One region of the Streptococcus sp. NPS 308 genome, then DNA from elsewhere that is predicted to be linked to it. Evidence: predicted binding sites of a transcription regulator. Region 1 holds the regulator's gene; the other holds the start of a gene.

The links. Region 1 encodes CtsR, which represses protease genes until heat stress. Its sites were predicted from a motif close to TTGGTCAAAAAAGGTCAAANA; they were not measured.
Region 2: the regulator CtsR is predicted to act here: its motif matches at 3,852-3,872, upstream of SNAG_RS08215 (ATP-dependent Clp protease ATP-binding subunit).

What each region holds. Positions count from the first base shown of each region.
Region 1 covers NZ_AP017652.1:1,844,880-1,851,519, forward strand. The annotation lists gene SNAG_RS09325 (AAA family ATPase) at 1-333, opposite strand, end outside; gene SNAG_RS09330 (ATP-dependent Clp protease ATP-binding subunit) at 479-2,911, opposite strand; gene SNAG_RS09335 (CtsR family transcriptional regulator) at 2,913-3,371, opposite strand; gene SNAG_RS10070 (DUF7720 family protein) at 3,648-3,818, opposite strand; gene SNAG_RS09340 (hypothetical protein) at 3,888-4,766, opposite strand; gene SNAG_RS09345 (DUF6932 family protein) at 4,763-5,236, opposite strand; gene SNAG_RS09350 (DUF722 domain-containing protein) at 5,620-6,030, opposite strand; gene SNAG_RS09355 (hypothetical protein) at 6,408-6,640, opposite strand, start outside.
Region 2 covers NZ_AP017652.1:1,600,387-1,607,026, forward strand. The annotation lists gene SNAG_RS08205 (DUF1846 domain-containing protein) at 1-835, shown strand, start outside; gene SNAG_RS08210 (S-ribosylhomocysteine lyase) at 930-1,412, shown strand; gene SNAG_RS08215 (ATP-dependent Clp protease ATP-binding subunit) at 1,467-3,572, opposite strand; gene SNAG_RS09925 (Spy0128 family protein) at 4,022-6,640, opposite strand, start outside.

The DNA.
Region 1 (6,640 bases):
TCCCACAAAAAAGATCAGTTCTTGCTGGGCTTCATCATAGGAAATCTCCGCTAACATCTGGTCCAACCACTCCTGCCAGCCCATAGGGTAACGAGGAAGCTTGGTTTCATCTAACTTGCAGACAGAGATCAACTCATCGTCACAAAAAGCCTCTCTGATATAGCGAAATCTTTTTTGAAGAGTTAAGCCTATCTGCTCACCTCTGTCTCCCTCATAGCCTGAAACGACTACCCAGACCTGGTCACACTGACGCTTCGCTCGCTGGATTAGATCAATATGACCCTGATGAAGAGGGGCAAAGGTTCCAAATACCACTGCTGTTTTCTTTTTCATAAATATTTTACCTTTTTATAGTTTTTGATATTTTTATTTTCTTTGTTTTTATTATATACTATATTTTTGTTTTGTCAATAGTTTTTTATCATTTTTTATAAAAAAGTAGCAAAAAAGAATCAGGATTTCTCCTGATTCTCCATTTTTAAGCAATATCAAATTTCAATTGTCCAGCTTTGACACCAATTTTGAGGGTCTTGCCTGCTACCAGTTCTCCCTTGAGAAGGAGTTCTGCTAGCTTGTCTTCCACTTCTGTTTGCAGGGTTCTGCGAAGTGGACGGGCTCCCATTTCTGGATTGTAACCTTGACTAGCTAGTAACTTCAGTGCCGAAGCTTGCAGTTTCAAGTCGATACCCTTCTCTGCCAGGCTAGCAATCAATGGTTTCACCATGATCTTGACAATTTCCTGCATGTGTTCACTATCCAAGCTATGGAAGACCACCTTTTCATCAATACGGTTGATAAACTCTGGTCGATAAGCTTTTTTCAACTCTTCGAAGATGCGTTTTTCCATATTTTCCTGGTCAAAACGAATGTCCTTGGCCCCAAAGCCGACTGTCTTGTCATCACGAAGGGCTGTCGCACCAAGGTTTGACGTCATGATGATGATGGTATTTGAAAAGTCCACCTTGCGCCCCTTGCTGTCTGTCAAGACACCGTCGTCCAGAACCTGCAAGAGAACATTAAAGATGTCTGGGTGGGCCTTCTCTACCTCGTCAAAGAGGAGAACAGAGTATGGTTTGTTGCGAACCTTCTCTGTCAACTCCCCACCTTCTTCGTAGCCTACATAGCCCGGAGGAGCTCCATTGAGACGGCTAGCTGCGAATTTCTCCATATACTCACTCATATCAAAGCGGATAAGGGCTGATTCGTCATCAAAGAAGACTTCTGCCAAAGCCTTTGCCAATTCGGTCTTTCCGACTCCTGTCGGCCCTAGGAACATAAAGGAACCAATCGGACGCTTGTGACTGCGAATCCCTGACTGATTGCGACGAATAGCACGGCTAATACTTGAAACAGCTTGATCTTGACCGATGACACGTTTGTGTAGTTCAGCTTCCAAGTTCAGATATTTCTTGGCATCCGTTTGCGTCAGTTTTTGGACTGGAATCCCTGACAAGCGACTCAAAGTAGTCAGGATTTCAGTCTCTGTCACCAAGTCTTTATAGACAGGGACTTCCTGCTCTTTTGCGATTAGCTGGCCTGCTTGTTTCCACTTGCCATCCATCAAGGCCTTGTCAGCTGGACTCAAGTCGGATTCGTCCATTCTCACATGCTTGGATTTGTTTTGCACAGTTGCTGCTGCCTCATCCAAGAGGTCGATAGCAGAGTCTGGCAAGTGACGACTGGTCAGGTAACGATGTGCCATCTTAACAGCTGTTTCGACAGCTTCATCTGTGATTTGCACACGGTGGTGTTTCTCATAGGTAGCCTTCAAACCTTGCAAAATGGTCATGCTGTCAGCTAAACTTGGCTCTTCAATCGTCACTTTGGCAAAACGACGAGAAAGGGCAGCATCTTTTTCGATGTGTTTTTGGTATTCTTCCTGAGTAGTTGCACCAACCGTTCTCAAAGTTCCACGTGCCAAGGCTGGCTTCAAGATATTGGCCGCATCTAGAGTCGAATCAATACCGCTACCAGAACCCATGATGGTGTGAAGTTCATCAATAAAGAGGATTACTTTACCATCTTCCTCGATATCCTTGATGATATTGTTCATGCGCTCTTCAAAATCTCCACGGAAACGTGTCCCCGCAACAACATTCATCAAATCAAGCTCCAAAACGCGCATCTTGGCCATTTCCGTAGGTACATCCCCACTAGCAATACGCTGGGCAAGGCCAAGGGCTAGAGCTGTTTTCCCGACACCAGCATCTCCAACCAAGACCGGATTGTTCTTGGTCTTCCGACTCAAAATCTGAATCATACGTGAGATTTCCTTGTCTCGACCTATAACTGGCTCTAACTTGCCAGAACGCGCTTGCTCCGTTAGGTCATGCGTGTAGTCCTCTAGACCACCACTTTGAGCTTGAGGCATGCCCATCATATTGGCCATGGAATTTTGCTTGTCAGTTACTGTGCGATGACGTTGACGCAAAGCCTTGAGATCTTCTCTTGTCCATCCTGCACGTTCTTCTAGATTGCGACGAAGAGCAGCAATTCTGACCTGATCTTTCTGGTCTTCATAAGAAAAGCCCGCTCTCTCCAAGATGCGAGTTGCCAAGGCATTGCCGTCATGCAAGATTGCATAGAGGACATGCTCTGTCCCTAGCACCTTTGCGTGGACCACTGAGGCTACATACTCTGCTTCCGCAAAGAGGACCTCCAAACGATGGGAAAAGGGTAATTCCGTAAAGGTTTCATCTTGGCTATAGTCGGTTTCAGTCAGTTCCAACGCAACCTCTTCTAAACGATCCATTTCATAAGGATAATCGTTTAAAGTCGCACCTGCCACACTGTAACTGTGATTGGACATGGCAATCAATAAATGCCAAGACTCTAGATATCGAGCTCCAAAATGGCTCGCAACCATGTAGGCACTTTCGATACATTCATTCAATGCTTTTGAATAGTTCATCTTACTTCTCTTTTCTATCTACCTCTTGTAATAGCTGTCGGAGCATATTGGCACGGACAACTGGGGATTCTTCCCCTAGGACACGATCCGTTGCTACAGAAGTCAGCAAGGTCATCTCCTGCTTGGTCATTAAGTCCTGCTCCACCAAAAGCTGGAGAATATCCTCATAAATCTCCTGACTAACTCGCTCACCAATCGAGTAAAGCAAATCGCGGAGCATCTCATGATGATTGGAAAACTCAATCCGTCCGATGCGAATGTAGCCTCCGCCACCACGCTTGCTCTCAACCAAGTAACCTCTGCTTTCAGTAAAACGGGTCTTGATGACATAGTTGATCTGACTTGGCACAACCTGAAAGGTATCTGCCAACTGACTCCGCTGCAATTCCACGATACCAGACTGGTCTAAAATCGCCTTGATATAGGCTTCGATATGATCTGATGTATTTTTAAATCTCATAGTAAATCAAACTCCTTCTTTGAACCTTGACTATCTTTGACTATACTATCATTTAACACTCTATAAGTCAAATTTTTAAGGTCAAAGCCTTGAAAATACTGACTTTCTTTAAAAATACTACAACATTAGGACGCCTTAGTTTTTCTTGAAAGTTCCTAAAAAAGTCCACAAAAAAGAGCCCTAAAAAGGGCGTAATATTGACGAGTTCAGCAGGCAAGAAACTAGCACGGTCAAACGTGCTTTTTTATTACCTGGTAATATTATAGCATATCTTCCTCAGCATTTCCATTTCGCACATTTGTGCCGACTGACGCACTGTTGAGGTGTAATTTTTTGTATTGATGTACTAAAAGTCGCTTCTACGTGGTGTTCAAAGCCTAGTCTAGTTTTCTTAATACTTGCAAATTTAATATTTAGAACTTTCGTTTCTTTCTCTACTATTCGCAAAAATAAAGGAGTAACTATCTTTGACAGTTACCCCTTTTTGCTCTAATTATTTTTATTGGATAATTAGGATTATATTTCTACTATATTTCTAACTGATGAAGTTACATAAGTGAAAGTATGTTGTGTACGTCTAATAACTACTTTTACACTTGTCTTAATTTGATATTCTTCATTTGTAGTTAAATGAAGTGATTTTATTTCTGGATCGTTGACCTTTACATTCACAATTCCTTCTTGAGTATCCAAAGTTATCTTTTGAGTAGATAAGTCAACCTTGATTAATTTCCCCTGAACTATGATATTTTCTTGTTTTTCTATATGAGTATCCTTAAATTTTTTGTTAATCTCTACGATCTGTTCTTTAGCAAATAGCTTATTCGAATTATTTAGTTTATCTTGAATCTCTATCCCAAGTTTTTCTTTATTCAATCTAGAGACTAATTGTTTCACAGAATTAAAAGTTCTTGAACTATATGTCTCCACAAATTCTGGAATATCAATTGTTCCTTCAAGCAAATCAGATACATCATTCATTACATTTATTGCTATATTATTTTCACGATCGAAGATTGAAAGTTGATTAGTTTTTAATCCCAAATCAATTATAAATGAACCTGCTCTGGTAGAAGTAATTATAAGCTCATTCCTATTTAGAATATCTTTTGGAATCTGTCCTCGCTTTCCTTCAAATCCAATACACGATGCTATCCCATTTTCTTGAATACTCTCGACTGATTTGAGAGTTTCTGACAGTTGTCTTAACCCAATTTGTCCAGAAGGAAGATTCTCTGAAAGCAATCTGATAGAAAGCATACTCTTAACATTACTTGAATTTATCGCTTCTTCAAATTCTCTCATTGATTCAAGTCCCATATGCAACATAGCTCTTAATTCATCATTAGAAACTTTATTCGCTCTATCTTCAAGTATTTTTAATTCTGTACTCATAAAACCACCTCCTTATCTAATTCGATAATTCCTTTAGGGTTATGATTTCTGTCAAAACCAAATTTCCCTAACCAATAGGTTTCCTGGTAATCTATTTCATACCATTCTTTAGAAAACTGAATAAAGAAATTTTTATCCCAACAAACATAAACATCTAAATATTTATCTAATAAATCACCATGTTTACTCCTTAATAATTGAAAATATTCACAATTATTGGGATCTGGCTCAATAAATACAACACAATCAATATCATTTGGATTCACCTTATTGGAACAAAAACTGCCATCAATCCAGACTCTAGTTACTTTATTTTTATCTAATTCATTCCAAAAACTACAAAATGATTCAAAATTTCTATAACGTGTAGTTGAAGTTCGAAAGCCATTCACCAAAAAATCTTCAATTTCTGATTTTTCTCGTACATCAATTACGCCACCCTCTAGATTCCCATGTACGTTAAATTGCATATTCCCCTCCATACTTTAATCAAACAATGATTTAATCATATCTGCAATTCCTGATTGTATAATGTAGTTTTTCAAGAGATAAATTAATACTTTGAACTAATTATATCCCTTTTTTACTTATTATTCAATATTGTTGATTAAGTATTACCAAAAAAATCAGTCGGTGTTGATTTATTTTTAATTAAGATTCAATTAGTTCATATACAACAAAGTAAGGACTTACTGAAGTTCAACTTGAATTTTAAACACTCAATGTAAATCCTGCATTTTACTCAAAATCGGCCAGTTTTTACCCCCTTTTTGTCTGAAGTGCTCCGACTTGGAAAAAGTTCCCTTCACCGGTACCCTACTGGCCAAAAAGATTTTTTAAAAGGTGGGGGGAGTCAATATCCTTTCAATTCCACAAATCTTTTAGCGATTACCTTTCTACGGCTATTTATATAACGAGTAGTTTTATTTAGTTTCTCTGCCACGTCTTCCCAAGTCGCACCAGCTTCTAAATATCTCATTTTAAAAATGACTAGATCACTTTCAATTAAGTTTTCCATCAAGGTATCTACAACTAGTTTGAAGCCTTCTAAATATCTTAGTGTTTGGTCTTCTTCAATTCTAATGATTGTCGCTTCAGTAGGACTAGATACTGTCTTGCCTTTCCCACCAGTATAATCTTCAGTGCTATGTTTCTTATTATGTATCAGTTCCTGTCTTCTCAAATAAATTCTATTAGCAAGCGTTCTATATCGTCCTAACTCAATATCTATCCCGTCCAGGTCTCTGTTACTCAACTCGTACATAGGCAAGTACCTCCACTTAAATTTAAAAATTTTTTTATCTTTCAATTTGTCAAATTGTAAATTCTGTCAAACTGACAAAAAGCGCTAAAAGCCTTCCAACACTCCACTTACCAGGTATCATTGTTTTAAGTTTGACAACTCTTCAATATGACAAGTTCAAGGGAAATTTCTTTAATTTATCCCCTCAGTTTCTCATATCTTACATTCTGTGAAACTCACTCCATTCTGTAAACCCCTGATATACCTTGCTTTCAAGCTATTACTTCTTTTCAGTTTATGCTTACTTTGTTATGTGAAACTTAGTAAAGCATAAAAGTAGGACTAGCGATATCTCTTCTGTTTCAGCCATATATCACTAGCCTTACTTAATTTGTTCCCTATTTTTCTAAATACTCTTTAATGTCCCGATATTCCTTATAAAAATTCATCCACCCGCTAATATCAGGGTTTAAGAATGGTAAGACAGTACGCGGACTTACTTCCGTTCGATATAGCAATAGAGAATGTTTCTGACTTATTTCCCTGACTACACCTGCATGGATTTCTTCTACATCCTTCTTTAGTTCTTGAATTTCATCATATGCGTCCAGAATTCGTCTAAGTTTCTTTC
Region 2 (6,640 bases), 240 kb from region 1:
TCATCCAGTCAACTTGGCCTATGAGGCTGCCACCGCAGACCTTGACGATGTCAATATGATTGACCCTTTCCATCTCCAAACCTATGGAGAAACAACGGTCAATTACAACCGTGATATCGAAATTTTCCCAGTGCTTAAACGTATGTTGGAACGCATTCTCGGTGAATCTCCATACGCTTCACCGACAGACATGGGTGTCAACATGGTTGGCTTCGCTATTACAGATAATGAGGCTGCTATCGAAGCTTCTAAACAAGAAATCATCCGCCGTTACTATCAAACAGTTCTTGACTTCAAGGCTGAAAAAGTTGGGGAATCTGCTGTCAAGAAGATTGAACTTCTCATGAACGACCTCGGTATCATACCTGCAGACCGTAAGGTTGCTGTCGCAGCACGTCAAAAGGCTGAAGAAACCGGTGGTCCTGCCCTGGCCCTTGAATTGCCAAATGGGGAAATCGTAACTGGTAAAAACTCTGAACTCTTTGGGCCTACAGCTGCTGCCTTGATCAATGCCATTAAGAAATCTGCTACTATCGACAAGGAAGTAAAATTGATTGAGCCTGAGGTTGTTAAACCAATTCAAGGACTTAAAATCAATCATCTAGGTAGCCGCAATCCGCGCCTGCATTCAAATGAAATTTTGATTGCACTTGCCATCACAGCTATGGAAAACCCTGACGCCGCGCGTGCCATGAAAGAACTGGGTAATCTAAAAGGAAGTGAAGCCCACTCAACCATCATCTTGACCGATGAAGACAAGAATGTCCTTCGCAAATTGGGTATCAACGTAACCTTTGACCCTTACTACCAATACAATCGCTTGTATCGTAAGTAAAGATTCAAACCTCTCCACCCTCGGAGAGGTTTTCTCTCTATCTCAACAGCATCCTTTATGTTATAATGAAAGAAGAAAACTGAAAGGAACGACCATGTCAAAAGAAGTTATTGTTGAAAGTTTTGAACTTGACCACACCATTGTTAAAGCACCTTATGTTCGCTTGATTGGGGAAGAAACAGGGCCAAAGGGAGATGTTATCTCCAACTTTGATATTCGCTTGGTACAACCAAACGAAGACTCTATCCCTACCGCTGGCCTTCACACCATTGAGCACCTCTTAGCCAAACTCATTCGTACCCGCATTGACGGCATGATTGACTGCTCACCCTTCGGTTGCCGTACTGGTTTCCATATGATTATGTGGGGACGTCACACCAGTGCTGAGATTGCAGCTGTTATCAAGGATTCTCTAAAGGAAATTGCTGAAACTACTACTTGGGAAGATGTGCCTGGAACAACCATCGAATCTTGCGGAAACTACAAAGACCACAGCCTCTTTTCTGCTAAAGAATGGGCTAAACTCATCCTAGAACAAGGTATTTCAGATGATGCCTTTGAACGCCATGTCATCTAAACGCAAAAGAACCAGTTACAATAACTGGTTCTTTTTTATTCTCAAAATCTTGATTTAGGCTTTCTCGCGAATGACCAAGACTCCATCTTCCATGTCTGCTTCCAGATGTTTGGCATCTAGGTGTTCCAAGTGGAAGTCCGTCACCTTATCACGGATTTGTTGTTCAACTACACGACGGAGAGGACGAACACCCATGATTTCATCATAACCTTCTTCTGTGATAAAGTCCTTAGCTGCTTGGCTGACTTCCAAATCAATGTCTTTCTTAGCCAAGGTTTGGTTGACCTCAGCCAACATCAAGTCCACAATCTTAGATAGATCTTCCTTATTTAAGTGTGAGAACTCGATAACAGCGTTAAAGCGGTTAAGGAACTCTGGACGGAAGAATGGTTTCAAACGATCCATCAATTCTGGTTTGTCCGCATCTTCTGTCAAGTTGGCTTCATAACCAAATCCAGCATTTGATGTTGCGATAATGACAGTGTTTTTAAAGTTCACGGTATTTCCTTGGCCATCTGTCAAACGACCATCATCCAAGACTTGGAGGAGAAGGGTAATGACTTGAGGATCCGCCTTTTCAATCTCATCCAAGAGAATGATAGAGTAAGGATTACGACGAACACGTTCTGTCAAGGTATTGCTATTGTCATCATACCCCACATAACCAGCTGTTGTACCGATTAGCTTAGATACAGCTGTGCGGTCACTGTATTCAGACATATCTAAACGGATAATCGCATCCTTAGTTCCAAACATATCGAGCGCCAATTGCTTAGCAAGCTCCGTCTTACCAACCCCAGTTGGCCCTACAAAGAGGAAGCTACCGATTGGGCGATTGCCTTCATCAAAACCAGCACGGTTACGACGAATAGCACGAGCCACTGCTTCTACTGCCTTATCTTGACCGATAACCTTGTGTTCCAAACGATGAGCCATATCCTTGAGACGTTCGATGTCTGACGCTCCCATTTGAGATACTGGAATACCTGTCATTCGTTCCACAGATTCGGCCACATCATTGACAGTGGCAGTCACTTTCATATCTTCTGTGTGGTTTTCGACTTTTTTCTCCAATTCTGCAATGCGAGTCTTGGCATTAAGAGCTGCTTCAAAATCTTCTGCCTCAACAGCTTTCTCTTGCTTGTCTTTTTCTGCCTCAATTTCACGTTCAACAGCATGAACATCTGTTACTGGATGTTGAGCTGCCAAGTGAGCAGCCGTTACATCGACAAGGTCGATAGCCTTATCAGGCAAGCTGCGTTGTGGAATGTATTGAATCGAATAATCCACTGCTTCTTTCAAGACTTCATCAGGCAAGATAACATTGTGGTGTTGTTGATAGAGGTCACGAATTCCTTGAAGGATTTTAAAGGTATCCTCTGCCGAAGGAGCATTGACCTTGACTTCGTTGAAACGACGAGCAAGAGCCGCATTCTTCAAAATCGTGTTACGGTATTCGTCCTGAGTTGTTGCCCCAATAACAGTCAACTCACCACGGGAGAGAGCTGGCTTGAGAATATCCGCAAGCCCTTTAGATCCACTATCTCCACCAGTACTACCAGCACCGAGGATTTGGTGAATTTCATCAAAGAAGAGGATAATATTCCCTGCTTCTTTCACTTCGTTGACTAGATTTTGCACATTTTCTTCAAAGCTACCACGGTATTGAGTACCAGCCTCAAGACCTGAGATATCAATGGAAATGATTTCCTTGTTCTTAATAGCAGCTGGAACATCTCCGTTCACAATGGCTTGCGCTAGACCTTCGACAACTGCAGTCTTACCAACACCTGCATCTCCGACCAGAACAGGATTGTTCTTAGTACGACGTGAGAGGATTTCAGATGTTTCTTGAATTTCCTTATTTCGTCCGATAACAGGATCCAATTTGCCCTCACGAGCTTCTGCAGTCAAGTTACGACCTAGTTTAGCAAGGACACCGTCTTGTTTCATACCTGAAGCCTGTTGTTGCATTTGTCCATCAACTTCTGCATTTCCTGGTAATTTCCCAGTTGCACGATAATGAGCAAATTCCTCATGTGTCACTTCACGTCCATTAATCAAGTAGCGACGGTTTTCAGAACTGTATCCTCGCATACCACCCATCAATTGGTTAAATAAATCATCCATGTTGTTAAAGTTATTAAAGTTGTTGTTCATATTTTTTACCTCGTTTAATATTGATTATTTACGATCTCTGATATTGACTAACTTTGACCTTTGTTTTAAAAATTTTAGACTAGCTAACTAGCTACTCTACGTATAATTTCTGGTTTTTCTTTTTTACATAAGCCTTTTATCATCTTCTTTTCAAAGTCTGTTAGATTAAACATAGGCTTCACCCCTTTCTTGGGATTCTATAGCTCATTCTCAAAGACTAATTTCTTGAAAATGAGTTTTTTAAGGAATTCATTTTCCTTATGTTTCTACTATATCACATTAGTCAGTAAAAGTCAATAACTTTTTGACCAAATTTGACTATTTTTAAAAAATTTTTTGAAACACAAAAAAAGCCCCTAGAAAATAAATTTTCTAGAGACTTTCTCTATCAAGTTTAAGAGAGAAGTAGAATTCTCACTTACCAAGTTTCATGTTTCTTCTACAAAAGCTTAAGCTTTACGTTTTACGAAGAATACCAGTCCACTCAATGCCAAGACTACAAATCCAATTGCTGAGAAGATAGATGTTGCTTCACCTGTTTTTGGAAGTTCAGCTTTACCTTTAGTCTCCGTAGCTGGAGGTGTTGGTTTTGGTTCCTCTTTTTGTCCTGGAACATTTGGTTTTGTTCCTGGTTCATTTGGATCTGGCGTTGGTGCCGGATCTGGTGTTGGATCCGGTGTTGGTGCTGGATCCGGTGTTGGATTTGGATTTGGTGTTGGGTTTGGATTTGGTGCTGGGTTTGGATCCGGTGTTGGATTTGGATTTGGTGCTGGGTTTGGATCCGGTGTTGGGTTTGGAACAGTGTATTTATTTGTAAATACAACTGCTTTACCATCCGCATACGAAACAGTCGCAGTCAAGAGACCTTGACCATCCGCAACTACAGTGACTGTTACAGTGTGCTCAGTCTTATCATATTCAACACCCTCTTCAGTACCAACTTTTTCAACCAAGGTATAAGTGTGAGTACCTGCTTCTTCGAATGAACGAACAAAGGCTACTTTACCTTCGGCAGTATTCTTAGCTTCTGCTACAACTGCACCATTTTCTTTCAATTCGAAAGTATAAGCATCAGCCGCAAGTTCTTTACCTTCAAGTTTCTTAGTTGCTTCAATCGTAGCTTCTACTGCTGGTGCTTTGAAGCTATTCGTGAAGACACTACCTGCTGGGTATTCAACAGTTGCCTTCAAGGCATTTGTTGCTGCATCTTTGGTTACTGTTACCACTGCAGTCTTTTCTGTGTCGTAAGTAATACCAGTTGCTCCGGCATTCACTTCTTTTACAGTATAAGTATGAACACCTTCTGCATCATAGTTGATTGCATTAAATGTTACTTTTCCACCTTGGTTTGTTTTTGTATCAAGTAGTTTTGTACCTTCATACAATTCAAATTGGAATTCACCATCAACCAAAGCACGACCAGTCAATTCTTTCGTAAACGCAAGTGTTGCTGATGTAGCTGTTGGAGCCGGTGGAACTGGTGCTTTATAAGTGTTAGTGAAGACACGTTCTGCATCCGCATTTTCTACAGTCGCAACCAATTGGCCTTGACCGTTATCTACTACAGTTACTTTAACTGTGTGAGATTCTGCTGAGTATGTCACACCTGCTTCTGTTCCTGATTTCTCAGTAATAGTGTAAGTGTGCTCTCCTGCTTCTGTGTAGTTGACGTTGAAGACAACTTCGCCTGAAGCAGCGTTCTTAGCTTCTGCTACAACTGCATCTTTTTCTTTCAATTCGAAAGTATAAGCATCGGCCGCAAGCTCTTTACCATTCAAGACTTTCTTAGCTTTGATTGTCGCACTTGTTGAAGCTGCTTTATAAGTGTTAGTGAAGACACGTTCTGCATCCGCATTTTCTACAGTCGCAACCAATTGACCTTGACCGTTATCTACTACAGTCACTTTAACTGTGTGAGATTCTGTTGAGTATGTCACACCTGCTTCTGTTCCTGATTTCTCAGTAATAGTGTAAGTGTGCTCTCCTGCTTCTGTGTAGTTGACGTTGAAGACAACTTCGCCTGAAGCAGCGTTCTTAGCTTCTGCTACAACGGCATCTTTTTCTTTCAATTCGAAAGTATAAGCATCGGCCGCAAGCTCTTTACCATTCAAGACTTTCTTAGCTTTGATTGTCGCACTTGTTGAAGCTGCTTTATAAGTGTTAGTGAAGACACGTTCTGCATCCGCATTTTCTACAGTCGCAACCAATTGACCTTGACCGTTATCTACTACAGTCACTTTAACTGTGTGAGATTCTGTTGAGTAAGTCACACCTGCTTCTGTTCCTGATTTCTCAGTAATAGTGTAAGTGTGCTCTCCTGCTTCTGTGTAGTTGACGTTGAAGACAACTTCGCCTGAAGCAGCGTTCTTAGCTTCTGCTACAACGGCATCTTTTTCTTTCAATTCGAAAGTATAAGCATCGGCCGCAAGCTCTTTACCATTCAAGACTTTCTTAGCTTTGATTGTCGCACTTGTTGAAGCTGCTTTATAAGTGTTAGTGAAGACACGTTCTGCATCCGCATTTTCTACAGTCGCAACCAATTGACCTTGACCGTTATCTACTACAGTTACTTTAACTGTGTGAGATTCTGTTGAGTATGTCACACCTGCTTCTGTTCCTGATTTCTCAGTAATAGTGTAAGTGTGCTCTCCTGCTTCTGTGTAGTTGACGTTGAAGACAACTTCGCCTGAAGCAGCGTTCTTAGCTTCTGCTACAACGGCATCTTTTTCTTTCAATTCGAAAGTATAAGCATCGGCCGCAAGCTCTTTACCATTCAAGACTTTCTTAGCTTTGATTGTCGCACTTGTTGAAGCTGCTTTATAAGTGTTAGTGAAGACACGTTCTGCATCCGCATTTTCTACAGTCGCAACCAATTGACCTTGACCGTTATCTACTACAGTCACTTTAACTGTGTGAGATTCTGTTGAGTAAGTCACACCTGCTTCTGTTCCTGATTTCTCAGTAATAGTGTAAGTGTGCTCTCCTGCTTCTGTGTAGTTGACGTTGAAGACAACTTCGCCTGAAGCAGCGTTCTTAGCTTCTGCTACAACGGCATCTTTTTCTTTCAA